3 regions of the Devosia sp. A369 genome follow, and region 2 is predicted to be linked to each of the others. Evidence: predicted binding sites of a transcription regulator. Region 2 holds the regulator's gene; each other region holds the start of a gene.
The links. Region 2 encodes PhoB, which activates phosphate uptake and scavenging genes when phosphate is short. Its sites were predicted from a motif close to TGTCATNNANCTGTCAT; they were not measured.

Region 1: a site for PhoB is predicted at 2,383-2,399, ahead of phnC (phosphonate ABC transporter ATP-binding protein). Genes of this name have one in related genera too.
Region 3: a site for PhoB is predicted at 2,542-2,558, ahead of ACX3OZ_RS02650 (inorganic phosphate transporter). Genes of this name have one in related genera too.

The regions. Positions count from the first base shown of each region.
Region 1 is NZ_JBTMWV010000004.1:48,381-52,786, reverse strand. Features, by position in the region: gene phnE (phosphonate ABC transporter, permease protein PhnE) at 1-377, opposite strand, end outside; gene phnD (phosphonate ABC transporter substrate-binding protein) at 540-1,448, opposite strand; gene phnC (phosphonate ABC transporter ATP-binding protein) at 1,512-2,327, opposite strand; gene ACX3OZ_RS06905 (DapH/DapD/GlmU-related protein) at 2,619-3,233, opposite strand; gene phnL (phosphonate C-P lyase system protein PhnL) at 3,230-3,931, opposite strand; gene phnK (phosphonate C-P lyase system protein PhnK) at 3,934-4,406, opposite strand, start outside.
Region 2 is NZ_JBTMWV010000016.1:40,074-44,479, reverse strand. Features, by position in the region: gene pstA (phosphate ABC transporter permease PstA) at 1-403, shown strand, start outside; gene pstB (phosphate ABC transporter ATP-binding protein PstB) at 474-1,256, shown strand; gene phoU (phosphate signaling complex protein PhoU) at 1,283-1,993, shown strand; gene phoB (phosphate regulon transcriptional regulator PhoB) at 2,143-2,844, shown strand; gene ACX3OZ_RS16195 (MFS transporter) at 3,012-4,406, opposite strand, start outside.
Region 3 is NZ_JBTMWV010000001.1:526,875-531,280, forward strand. Features, by position in the region: gene ilvN (acetolactate synthase small subunit) at 1-298, opposite strand, end outside; gene ACX3OZ_RS02645 (acetolactate synthase 3 large subunit) at 438-2,207, opposite strand; gene ACX3OZ_RS02650 (inorganic phosphate transporter) at 2,571-4,073, shown strand; gene ACX3OZ_RS02655 (NUDIX hydrolase) at 4,392-4,406, opposite strand, start outside.

The DNA.
Region 1 (4,406 bases), on a different contig from region 2:
TTGACCGTGATGATCAGCTGATAAATGAAGTTCGGAATATAGAAGCTGTCGGTCAGATACAGGCGATCCGCCGTGTAATTATATTTGAGCGAGCCGTCGTAATAGGGCGACTCGATATCGAACATGGCGCGCACGATCTCGAACGGATCGTTGGGCACGAAGTTCTTCAGGAAATCGAACAGGTAGGGCAGGCGCTCGAAGAATTTTCCCGAGTTCGCCGCATTGGCGTAATTCATCGCCGCACCCAGCGCCACCAGCACCAGCGCCACGCCGATGAGCGAATAGACCCGCCGGGTGAGTACCTGGCTGCGATAGTGGCGCAGCAGGGTTTGGCTAGCGGGGGAGAGGCCCGGTGGGGCGTGGGCGGTGTCCGTCATGGCGTGCGGTGTCTCCACATTCACGATGTCATCCCGGACTTGATCCGGGATCCATCCCGAGATCTCAGGATGGGCCCCGGCTTTCGCCGGGGTGACACCGCGTTTGCTGGTCGTTGGGAAAGCAAAAATGGCGACGCCGGAGCGTCGCCATCACAGGATAAATCAGCCGCCGATGACCGACTTACGGGCGTCGATGATGGTCTGGTAGAATGCCTGATTGGCCGGAGCGAAATCGACATAGCCACCGCTGGTGAAGCTGTCGAAGCACTCGAAATCGGCCGCCGGCAGGCCGGTGAAGAAGGCGGTGACCTTGGCCTTCATCTCGTCGGACAGCTTGTTGGAGACCATCAGCGGGCCGTTGGGGATGATCGGCGACTGCCAGACTTCCACCAGATCGTCCATGTCGAGCAGGCCCTTGTCGACCATGATGCGCAGGTTGCCCGAGGTGTAGCCCTCGGAGAATTCGCCCTGGCCCGAACCGAAGGTGGTGCCGACATCCCAGGTGCCGTCAAGCACGCCGAGCACGAGGTTTTCATGGCCGCCGCCGAAGCCGGTCGAGCCGTAGAAATCGGCAATCGGGCCCCCGAGATCGACCGGCAGCGCGACGTTGGGAACCAGGAAGCCCGAGGTGGAGTCGGGATCGGCAAAGCCGAGCTTTTTGCCCTTGGTCGAGGCCAAGTCGGTGATGCCGGAGTCAGCGCGGGCGACCATGATGGTGTGGTAGCCGGTGGAACCGTCGTCCTGCTTGGTGGTCAGCACCGGATCAACGGCGTTGGGGTCCTGCAGGTAGATGGCGGCATAGGACGAGGCGCCCATGATGGCGATGTCGATGGTGCCACCGAGCAGTCCCTGGATGACGCCATTGTAGTCGGGCGACGGGAAGAACTGCACTTCGGAGACGCCGGTCGCGGCCTTCAGCGGCTCGGCGACGCATTCGGAGCGGCGGATCTGGTCGCTCTCATTCTCGCCGCCATCAAGGCCAATGCGCAGGACGGAAACGTCCTGGGCGAAAGCGGCAGTGGACATGGAGAGGGCCACGGAGGCCAGCAGGAGGGTGCGGATCGCGGTCATGGATGATTTCCTTTGGGGACGCGGGTTGATCGGCAGGCCCGCTGAGCGGGCTGCGGAACTCGGTTAGTGCGCGGCAGGCGCGCTGGTCTTGAGGGTGATGGGGGCGATGGCGGTGGACGTCATCGCCTCGGAGAAGGCTTCCTTGAGCCCGTCGGCGCCATAGATCGTGCGGGCCACATCGGTGGTCAGCTCGTTCGGCGTGCCGTCGAACACCACCTTGCCGGCGCTCATGCCGATGATGCGTTCGCAATAGGCCCGCGCCGTATCGAGCGTGTGCAGATTGGTGATGACGGTGATGCCTTCGGCATTGATGTCGCGCAGGCTGTCCATGACGATCTGGGCATTGCGCGGGTCGAGGCTGGCGATCGGCTCATCGGCCAGGATCATCTTCGGCCCCTGCATCAGCGCCCGGGCAATCGCCACGCGCTGCTGCTGGCCACCCGACAGGGTCTGCGCCCATTGCAGCGCCGTCTGGGCAATATCAAGCCGCTCCAGCGCCTTCAGCGCTGCCAGCTGCTCATCGGGCGAGAACATTTGCAGCAGATTGAGCACCGGATTGCGACCATTGAGCCGCCCCAGCATCACATTGGTGATGACATCGAGCCGGGGCACCAGATTGAACTGCTGGAAGATCATGGCGCAATCGCGCTGCCAATTGCGCAGGGCCTGCCCGCGTAAATCCGAGACGCGCAGCCCGTCATAATCGATGTAGCCGGAGGACACGTCATTGAGCCGGTTGATCATGCGCAGCAGCGTCGACTTGCCGGCGCCCGAGCGGCCAATCACCCCGACCATCTGGCCCTGGGGGATTTCGAGGTTCACGCCATCGACGGCCAGCTTGTCGCCGAAGCGCCGCGAAACATTGGAAATCTTGAGCATCTGGCGCCCTCGCCGTTACGTTGGCGCAGACCTAGGGGGGCGACGTGAAGCTGGGATAACGGTTGGATGACGGTTGTGTGACCGTGCACAGGGGCAGTTTGGTAGATTGGGGGGCACCGGTGTTGCCCACCCACAATGTCCCCCCGGCCTTGAGCCGGGGCCCATCCTGAGATGGCCATTCTACGCAAAATGGCCGCAGGGCCAGTATTGGCACCTTGCGGCCGTGGTAACATCTCGAGATGGGTCCCGGCTCAGGGCCGGGATGACACCGCGTTTGTGGGGCGCCCAGAGCTACCCGCCATATTTCTCCAGAAACGCTTCGATCCCCAGCTTGCGGAAATCCGGCAGCGCGGTATGCAGCGTCTCGTGATCCCAATCCCACCAGGCCAAGGCATCCAGCCGCCCCGCCACATCGTCGCTGAAGCGTTGCTTGATGGTCCGCGCCGGCACGCCCACGGCGATGGCGAAATCGGCCACGTCCTTGGTCACCACCGCATTGGAACCGATGATGGCGCCATTGCCAACCGTCACGCCCGGCATGATCACCGCGCCATGGCCGATCCAGGTATCGTGGCCGATGGTGATCCCCTGCCCGGCCCGCCAGTCGAAGAATTCCTGATCGTCCGCTTCGCCCTCGAAATACCAGGCCGAGCGATAGGTGAAGTGATGCAGCGAGGCGCGCTCCATTGGGTGCATCGAAGCATAAATGCGGACATGGCTGGCGATGTTGGCGAATTTGCCAATCTGCGCATAGGCGATCTGGGTGTTCTCGACGCAGTAGGAATAATCCCCCAGCGTCGAGCGCGACACGCTGCTGCCCGCGCCCACCTCGGTGTAGCGCCCCAGCGTCGAGCCGACGACATTGGCGGTCGGATGGACGGAGGGTTTCTCGCTCAACCGGGTCATGCCGCGATCCTTGGGGCAAACGCCATCACGTCGACAATCCGGTCGGCCACCTGCTCGCGCACCTCTTCATCATGGAAAATCCCCAGCAGGGCCACGCCCGCCGCCTTTTTCTTGGCGATCATTGCCACCACCACGCCGCGATTGGTGGCGTCGAGCGAGGCGGTCGGCTCATCGAGCAGCAGCACCTTGTGGTCGGTAATGAAGCCGCGCGCGATATTGACGCGCTGCTGCTCGCCGCCCGAGAAGGTTGCCGGCGGCAGGCTCCATAGCCGCTCGGGCAGATTGAGCCGCGCCAGCAACTCCCTTGCCCGGCCTTGTGCCTCAGCCTTGTCGGTGCCGCGCACCACCAGTGGCTCGGCCACCACATCGAGCGCCGACACCCGCGGCACGGTGCGCAAAAACTGGCTGACATAGCCGATGGAGTCGCGGCGCAAAGTCAGCACCAGGCGCGGCTCGGCCGTCGCCAGATCGATGATTTCGCCATGGTGCTGCAGCAGAATGGCCCCTTCATCGACGCCATAATTGCCATAGACCATTTTGAGGATCGAGCTTTTGCCGGCCCCCGATGGCCCGCCCAGCACGACGCATTCGCCGGCTGCGACTTCAAAGCTGACATTCTCCACCACCGGCAGGATCACCCCATCACGCAGATGCATGGTGAAGGTTTTGGCGAGATTTTGGACGGATAGAGCGGTCATGGTCACACCTGCAAAATCGAAGAGACGAGAAGCTGCGTATAGGGCTCGCGCGGATCGTCCAGCACGCGGTCGGTGAGGCCAGCCTCGATGACGTGGCCGTCTTTCATCACCATCATGCGGTGGCTGAGCAGCCGGGCCACGGCCAGATCATGGGTCACCACAATCGCCGCCAGCCCCAACTCGCCCACCAATTGGCGCAGCAGATCGAGCAGCCGCGCCTGCACCGAGACGTCAAGCCCGCCGGTCGGCTCGTCCATAAACACCAGCCGCGGCCCGGTCACCAGATTGCGGGCGATCTGCAGGCGCTGGCGCATGCCGCCGGAAAAATCGCGCGGCTGATCATCGATCCGGTCGGCGGCGATTTCCACCCGGCCGAGCCAGTCGAGTGCGGTGTCGCGGATATGGCCATAATGCCGATCGCCCACCGCCATCAGCCGCTCGCCCACATTGGCGCCGGCCGACACCGTCATGCGCA
Region 2 (4,406 bases):
CATCATCATCGCCACGCGCGGCGCGCTGCTTGGCGTCTCCCCGGCTCTGCGCCAGGCTGCGCTCGGCATGGGTGCCTCCAAGACCCAGATGGTGTTCCATCACGTGCTGCCGGTCACCTTCCCCTCGATCCTGACCGCCACCATTCTCGGCGTCGCCCATGCTTTGGGCGAAACCGCGCCGCTGCTGCTGATCGGCATGAAGGCCTTCGTCGCCCAGGTGCCGATGACCCCCTTCGATCAGGCCACTGCCTTGCCGGTGCAGATTTACCTCTGGCAGGGCAATGAAAACCGCAATTTCTTCGAACCCCGCACCGCCGCCGCCATCATGGTCCTGCTTGCCGTGATGATCTGCCTCAACGGCGTTGCCATCTACCTGCGCTCGCGCCTCGAAAAGCGCGCCTAGCTAAAGGACATCCCAAATGGATATGGTCGCCAGCACGGTTAAGATGACCCAGCAATCAGTGAATAGCGCAATGAACCCCATCGACGCCCTCGACCGCCCGATCCGCCTCACCGCCCGCGACGTCACCGTGCATTACGGTGCCAAGCAGGCCCTGTTCGGCATTTCGATCGACATTCCCGACCGCGCCGTCACCTCCTTCATCGGCCCCTCCGGCTGCGGCAAGTCCACCTTCCTGCGCTGCATCAACCGCATGAACGACACCATTGACGGCGCCAAGGTCGGCGGCGTCATCAAGCTCGACGGCGAAGACATTTACGATCCCAGCCTCGACGTGGTCGAACTGCGCGCCCGCATCGGCATGGTGTTCCAGAAGCCCAATCCCTTCCCCAAGTCGATCTACGAAAACGTCGCCTACGGCCCCAAAATCCACGGCCTCGCCCGCTCCAAGACCGACCTCGACGAAATCGTCGTCAACTCGCTGCGCAAGGCGGGCCTGTTCAACGAGGTCAAGGATCGCCTCAACGAGCCCGGCACCGGTCTGTCCGGTGGCCAGCAGCAGCGTCTCTGCATCGCCCGCGCCATTGCCGTCGGTCCCGAAGTCATCCTGATGGACGAGCCCTGCTCGGCCCTGGACCCCATCGCCACCGCCATCATCGAAGAGCTGATCGACGAGCTGCGCGAAAACTACACCATCGTCATCGTCACCCACTCGATGCAGCAGGCCGCCCGCGTCAGCCAGAAGACCGCGTTCTTCCATCTGGGCAATCTGATCGAGGAAGGCGTCACCGAAGACATCTTCACCAATCCGGTCAACAAGCAGACCCAGGATTACATCATGGGCCGCATCGGCTAACGCCCGCGCCCTAAGAGGAATTACCCATGTCCCCGACTGGCACCGACCATATCGTTACCGCCTATAGCGACGAGCTGACGCAACTGGCCCAATCCATCGCCGAGATGGGCGGCCAGGTTGAAGTCGCCATCGAGAACGGCACCAAGGCCCTGCTCAAGCTCGACCGCGAGCTGGCCGACCTCACCATCATCGCCGATCAGCGCATTGACGACATGCAGCGCCAGATCGACGAAATGGCCGTCTCGATGATCGCCCGCCGCCAGCCCATGGCGTCCGACCTGCGCGCCATCATCACTTCCATCCACGTCGCCAATGACCTCGAACGCGTCGGCGACATGGCCAAGCAGTTGGCCCGCCGCTCGCTCAAGCTCGAAGGCCTCAATCTGCAGCCCAGCTTCTATAACGGCGTCAAGAACATGACGGCCTTGGTGCTGCGCCAGATCAAGGATGCGCTGGACGCCTATGCCAGCCGCGACGCCGCCGCCGCCATCGAAGTGTGCAACCGCGACGACGAGGTCGATGCCATGCACACGTCTTTGTTCCGTGAGCTGCTGACCTACATGATGGAAGACCCGCGCAACATCACGCCCTGCACCCATCTGCTGTTCTGCGCCAAAAACCTCGAACGCATCGGCGACCACGCCACCAACATCGCCGAGCGCGCCTATTACCTGCAGACCGGCAAGCAGCTCACCAGCGAAGTCCAGGAACTGCAACGCACCCAGCTCAAGGCCTGATCGGCCTTTCCTCCCCTCCCCCTTGAGGGGAGGGGTCGGGGGTGGGGGTCCATCAGTGACCCGCCAAACCACCCCCTCCCCAGCCCTCCCCTCAAGGGGGAGGGAGATACAAATCGAACGCCGGCGCGCCGGCCCAAGGGGAGCCCCCCATGCCCGCCACCATTCTCGTTGTCGAAGACGAAGGCGATATCGCCATCCTGCTGCGCTATAATCTGGAAGCCGAAGGCTTTGCCGTCGTCACCGCCGAAACCGGCGACGAGGCCCAGCAGGCGGTCCAGGACAAGCTGCCCGACCTGATCCTGCTCGATTGGATGCTGCCCGAAATCTCCGGCATCGAACTGTGCCGACGCTTCCGCGCCCGCGAGGAAACCGCCCGCGTGCCGATCATCATGCTCACCGCCCGCGGCGAGGAAGAAGAGCGCGTCCGGGGCCTCGCCACCGGGGCCGACGACTATGTGGTCAAGCCCTTCTCGGTCCCCGAACTGATGGCCCGCATCCACGCGCTGTTGCGCCGCGCCAATCCCAATCTGGTTACTGCTGCGCTCAAGGTTGGTGATCTCGAACTCGACCGCACCACCCACCGCGTCCGCCGCGCCAGCCGCGACGTCCATCTCGGCCCCACCGAATATCGCCTGCTCGAATATCTGATGCGCCACCCCGGCCGCGTCTATTCGCGTGAACAATTGCTCGATGGCGTCTGGGGCAATGACGTCTATGTTGATGAGCGCACCGTCGACGTGCATATCGGCCGCCTCCGCCGCGCCATCAATCGCGGCAAGGACACCGACCCGATCCGCACCGTCCGCGGCGCCGGCTACGCCTTCGACGAACGCTTCGCCCAGGTGGCGTAAACCCACGGGTGAGCACCATCCCACCCCAAAACGCGGTGTCATCCCGGCCTTGAGCCGGGACCCATCCTGAGATCCAGCCACCGGTTCCATTTCAGGCTGGGCCCCGGCTCAAGGCCGGGGTGACATCGTGGGTGGGCCAAATCTCTACACGTCTGAGGGGTGCCCCCTCAAACCTCCGGAATATCCCTTAACGGCGTATCATCGCTCAGCGGCACCGTCTGCCGTTCGATCAGCCGATGCACCTTCGGCGGCTCGGTCCCCCGATGCAGCGCCCGCAGCTGCTCGCTATTCTCCGCATCCGCCTTGGTGCGCCGCAGATTGTGCCGCACATAGTCGATCCAGGTCGGCACGTGATAGGACTCGGTCCAGATATCGGGATGTTCAAGATCGCGCAGCAGCGCCCATTGCCTGGCCCCGTCGCGGATACGGATGCGGCGCCGCGCCGCCATCAGCGAGAGCAGGCGCGGAATGTCTTCCTGGGCGATGCGATAATCGATCATCACCATGATCGGCCCGCTGCGCGGTCGCATATCGAGTTTCAGGACCGGCTCATTGAAGGTGTCGAGCGGGTTGAGGTCCCGCGAATTGAACTCCGGCAGCGGCAGCCGGAACCCGACCAGCCCACACACCAGCAGCACCAGGCTCGCCATCACCAGGGCGGCCCCCAGCCCGAAGCCATCCGCGCTGGCTCCCCAGACCCAGCTACCCATCGCCATGCCGCCGAACGTGGCGGTCTGATACAGCGAGAGAGCCCGCCCCACCACCCAGCGCGGCGACGACAGCTGGATCGAGACATTGAACAGCGACATCGCCAGCACCCAGCAGCCGCCCGCGGGCAGCAGCGCCAGATGGCTCAGCAGCGGATCGCGGCTCAGCCCGAGCCCCACGCAACTGATGGCAAAGCCGGCACAGGCGAACCGCACGATCACTTCATTGCTGAACCGCTCGCGAATACGGCCATTGAGAAACGCGCCGCCAATCGCCCCCAGCCCGAAGCAGCCCAGCAGCGTGCCATAGACCATCGGGCCGCCGCCCACATATTCACTCGCCACCGAAGGCAGCAGCGCCAAAATCGACACCGCAGCCAGCCCGAACAGGAAGCTGCGAAACAGCACCGTCGTCAGGTTTGGCGACAGCGACACATAGCGCAGCCCCGCCAGGATGGCGCTGCCGAAATCTTCGCGCGGCAGCCGGTTTGGCACGTAATCCGGCTTCCAGCGCAGCAGCGCCACCGTCAGCGGCAGATAGCTCAGCGCATTGAGCGCGAAGGCGGCCGCCGCACCGGCCAGCGCCACGATCACCCCGCCAACCGCGGGGCCGACGCTGCGCATCATGTTGAAGCCCATGGCGTTGAGCGTCACCGCGCCCGGCAGGTCGTGCCGGGGCACGATATCGCCCATCGAAGCCTGCCAGGACGGGTTGAACAACGCCGTGCCGCAGCCGATGAGAAAGGTAAAACTGAGCAACAGCCAGGGCGTCAGCAGCCCCATGAACGCCATCACCGCCAGAACCGCCGAAACCAGCGCCAGCCCGATCTGGGCGATGATCATGACGATGCGGCG
Region 3 (4,406 bases), on a different contig from region 2:
CGGTCAGATCATGCACCTTGTGCACCGGCACCAGCCGCTCCAGCTGCAGCTTGATCTGAATCAGCGTGCGCGGCGTGGCAATGACGACAACGGTGATGCGACTAAGTCGACGGCCGTGTTCGGTCTCACTGACGGTCAGGCTTTCAATATTGTAGCCGCGCGCCGAAAACAGCCCGACCACCCGCGCCAGAATCCCCGGCTCGTTATCGACCAGCACCGACAGCGTGTGGCGCTCGATCTCCTGGGTTTCCTTGGTCAGGAAATACGCCGACCCCGTCGGCTGCAAATGTGCGTTCATGGTTTTGTTCCTCAAAGCTTGGTTGACCCCAGACATCCCCCACACTCGGTGTCATCCCGGCCTTGAGCCGGGACCCATCTTGAGATCTCAGGATGGGCCCCGGGTCGAGCCCGGGGTGACACGGTGGGTGTGGCTGCAATCAGACCAAAGCCCGTCCCTTCTCGTCGATGATGTCCCCGATATTGGCCGTATCGGGCAAAATGATCTCGTTATGCGGCTTGCCGGATGGGATCATCGGCAGGCAGTTCTCGTCCTTCTCGACCAGCACGTCGAACAGCACCGGACCGTCATAATCCAGCATCTCGGCAATCGCCGCATCCAGCTCGGCCGGATTGCTGCAACGAATGCCCTTGCCGCCATAGGCTTCCGCCAGCTTGACGAAGTCGGGCAGCGATTCCGAATAGGAATGCGCATAACGCGAACCATGCAGCAGGTCCTGCCACTGCCGGACCATGCCCATGCGCTCGTTGTTGAGAATGAAGATCTTGATCGGCAGGCGATATTGCACCGCCGTCGACATTTCCTGCATCGTCATCTGCACCGAGGCTTCGCCGGCAATGTCGATCACCAGCGCGTCGGGATGCGCCACCTGCACGCCCACAGCGGCCGGCAGGCCATAGCCCATGGTGCCGAGCCCGCCCGAGGTCATCCAGCGGTTCGGCTGATCAAAATGGAAATGCTGCGCCGCCCACATCTGATGCTGGCCAACTTCGGTGGTGATATACACCTCCTTGGCCTGCTTCTTGGTCGCTGCATACAGCCGCTCGATGGCGTATTGCGGCTTGATCACCGTGTCGGAATTCTTGTAGCCGAGCGAATCCACCGCGCGCCAGGTCTCGATCTGCTTCCACCACGGCGCCAGCGCCTCGCTGCGCGGCTGGTTGGTCTTGCTGCGCCAGACGCGCACCATTTCGCTGAGCACCCGCGCACAGTCGCCGATGATCGGCACGTCGACATTGACTACCTTGTTGATCGAGCTGGGATCGATATCGACATGGATCTTGCGGCTATTGGGCGAGAACGCGTCGATGCGGCCGGTGATGCGGTCGTCGAACCGCGCCCCGATATTGATCATAACGTCGCAATCATGCATCGCCAGATTGGCTTCATAAGTGCCGTGCATCCCCAGCATGCCCATCCACTGCTTGTTGGAGGCCGGAAACGCGCCCAGCCCCATCAGCGTGGAGGTCACCGGAAAGCCGGTGAGTTCAGCAAGCTCGCGCAACTGCTCGGACGCTTCCGGCCCGGCATTGATCACGCCGCCGCCGGTGTAGAAAATCGGCCGCTCGGCCTTGAGCATCAGCTCCACCGCCGCCTCGATGGCCGCCGCATCGCCATCCATCTGCGGACGATAGCTCTGGTGGCGCAGCGTATCGTGGTCGGGCTGGTAATAATCGCCAACCGCGAACTGCACGTCCTTGGGAATATCGATCACCACCGGGCCGGGGCGACCGGTCGTGGCGATGCGGAAGGCTTCATGCATGATGCGCGGCAGGTCTTCGACGCGCTTCACCAGGTAATTATACTTGGTGCAGCTGCGGGTGATACCGACCGTATCGCATTCCTGGAACGCGTCGGTGCCGATCAGCGTCGTCGGCACCTGGGCGGTGATGCAGACCAGCGGGATCGAGTCCATCAGCGCGTCGGTGAGGCCGGTGACCGCATTGGTCGCGCCGGGGCCGGAGGTGACCAGCACCACGCCGGGCTTGCCGGTGGAGCGCGCATAGCCTTCGGCCATGTGGGTCGCGCCCTGCTCGTGCCGCACCAGAATATGCTGCAGCGCGTCCTGCTGGAACATCGCGTCATAGATCGGCAGGGCCGCGCCGCCCGGATAGCCGAAAATATGCTCGACCCCCTGATCAATCAGCGCCTGGATCACCATTTCGGCGCCGGTCATTTTCTCGCCCATAATAAAAGTCCTTCCTCGATCCCACTTGGCCCAGTCTCACAGCGGCAAAAACCGGGCAATAAAAAAGGCCCCATTCGGGACCTGTTTTCGGCGCACCAGCTTACGCGCGGGGTTTCACCCCACGTTGCCGATGCGCCTGCCTACTACGAGAATGAGTGCCCGCACGGGACCTCTCCAAATTAAAATTCTGCGGCATTGATAGGTTCATTGCCGCGAAGCTGTCAAGGCCGGATCGCAGCCCCTGCCGCCCCACCAATGACGAAAAGCCGGGGGAGTGCGGCAATTGCGGCACGCAAAACACGTGGCCAACGGCCCAGACAATGCTATGGCCCCGGAGACAGTTTTATGACGGTTTGAATAGACATGGCCAAAAGCGCCCTCGATCAGGACTTGCAGCGGGTTTCCGGGCTGGAAGACGCCACCCACGATCTGGCCCGCTCCATCGCGGCGCCGGGCCTTGCCCTGGTCTTCCTGCTGCTGGCAGCAGTCTGGGCCAGCTTCGTCGTCACCGATGGCCCGATGAGCTATCTGGTGGTCATCGCCGCCGCCATCGCCGGCTATATGGCGCTCAATGTCGGCGCCAATGACGTCGCCAACAATATGGGACCGGCCGTCGGCTCCAAGGCCCTCACCATGGGCGGCGCACTGGCCATCGCCGTGATCTTCGAGGCCTCGGGCGCCCTGCTCGCCGGCGGCGACGTGGTCAATACCGTGGCCCGCGACCTGCTGACCAGCGACTCCATTCCCGCCGAACAATTCGTGCTGCTGATGATGGCGGCGCTGCTCGCCTCGGCCCTCTGGGTCAATCTGGCCACCTATATCGGCGCCCCGGTCTCCACCACCCATGCCGTGGTTGGCGGCGTGGTCGGCGCCGGCGTTGCGGCGGCCGGCTTTAGCGCCGTCGCCTGGCCCACCATCGGCACCATCGCCGCCAGCTGGGTGATTTCGCCCGTGCTCGGCGGCATCGCTGCGGCAATGCTGCTGTCGCTGATCAACTACACCATCACCGACCGCATCGACAAAGTGTCCGCCGCCCGCGTCTGGGTGCCGATCCTGGTCGCCGGCATGACCGGCATTTTCGCCATGTATATCGCCACCAAGGGCCTGAGCCGGGTGTGGACGCCGAGCATGCCCGCCGTGATCGCGCTGGGCATCGCCTTCGCCGCGCTCGGCTGGATCGGCGCCATGCCGCTGGTGCGTTACCAGTCCATGGGCCTGGAAAACCGCAAGAAGCATGTCGCGACCCTGTTCCGCCTGCCGCTGGTCGCTGCCGCCGCCGTGCTGTCCTTTGCCCATGGCGCCAATGACGTAGCCAATGCGGTCGGCCCGTTCGCGGCCATCGTCACGACGCTACAGTCGGGTCATATGGAATCCGCCGGCGTCGCCCTGCCGCTCTGGGTGCTGGCCATCGGCGCCATCGGCATCTCGCTGGGGCTGGCTTTGTTCGGCCCCCGCCTGATCCGCACCGTCGGCGAGCAGATCACCAAGCTCAATGAAATCCGCGCCTTCTGCGTGGCGCTCTCGGCGGCGGTGACGGTGCTGGTCGCCTCGGCACTGGGCCTGCCGGTCTCGTCCACCCACATCGCCGTGGGCGGCATTTTCGGTGTCGGGTTCCTGCGCGAATATTATTCCCGCCGCGACCTCGACTACGCCGCCGTGCCGATCCACGCCAAGCATATCGACCCGGCCGCCCTCAACGCCACGCCCGAAGCCGCCCTCTCCAAGGAACGCAAGAGCGAGCGCCGCAAGCTGGTCCGCCGCCAGCACGTCACCGGCATCGCCGCCGCCTGGATCGTCACCGTCCCCGCCTCGGCGGTGCTGGCTGCACTGTTGTTCTGGGGCCTCGACATGCTCATCGGCGCCTGAGGCAGCGCGCTGCCAACAACCCTCACCCCCCCCCGATGTCACCCCGGCCTTGAGCCGGGGCCCATCCCGAGATTGAGCCGCTACCGCTCGGGCCCGGTCGCCACATCAGGCAAACCCCAGCATCGCACCCCTCACCCTAACCCTCTCCCCTGAGGGGCGAGGGGACTGATCGAGTGTGGTGCCAGATTTGTGCCTAACCACCAGGCAAAATCCCCTCGCCCCTCAGGGGAGAGGGTTAGGGTGAGGGGTGAACAAGCCTCCGCGCACGCTCACTTCCAGCATGCGCAAAAGCCAAAACCACTGCCCTGTGCCAACAAATTACAGACGCCCCGC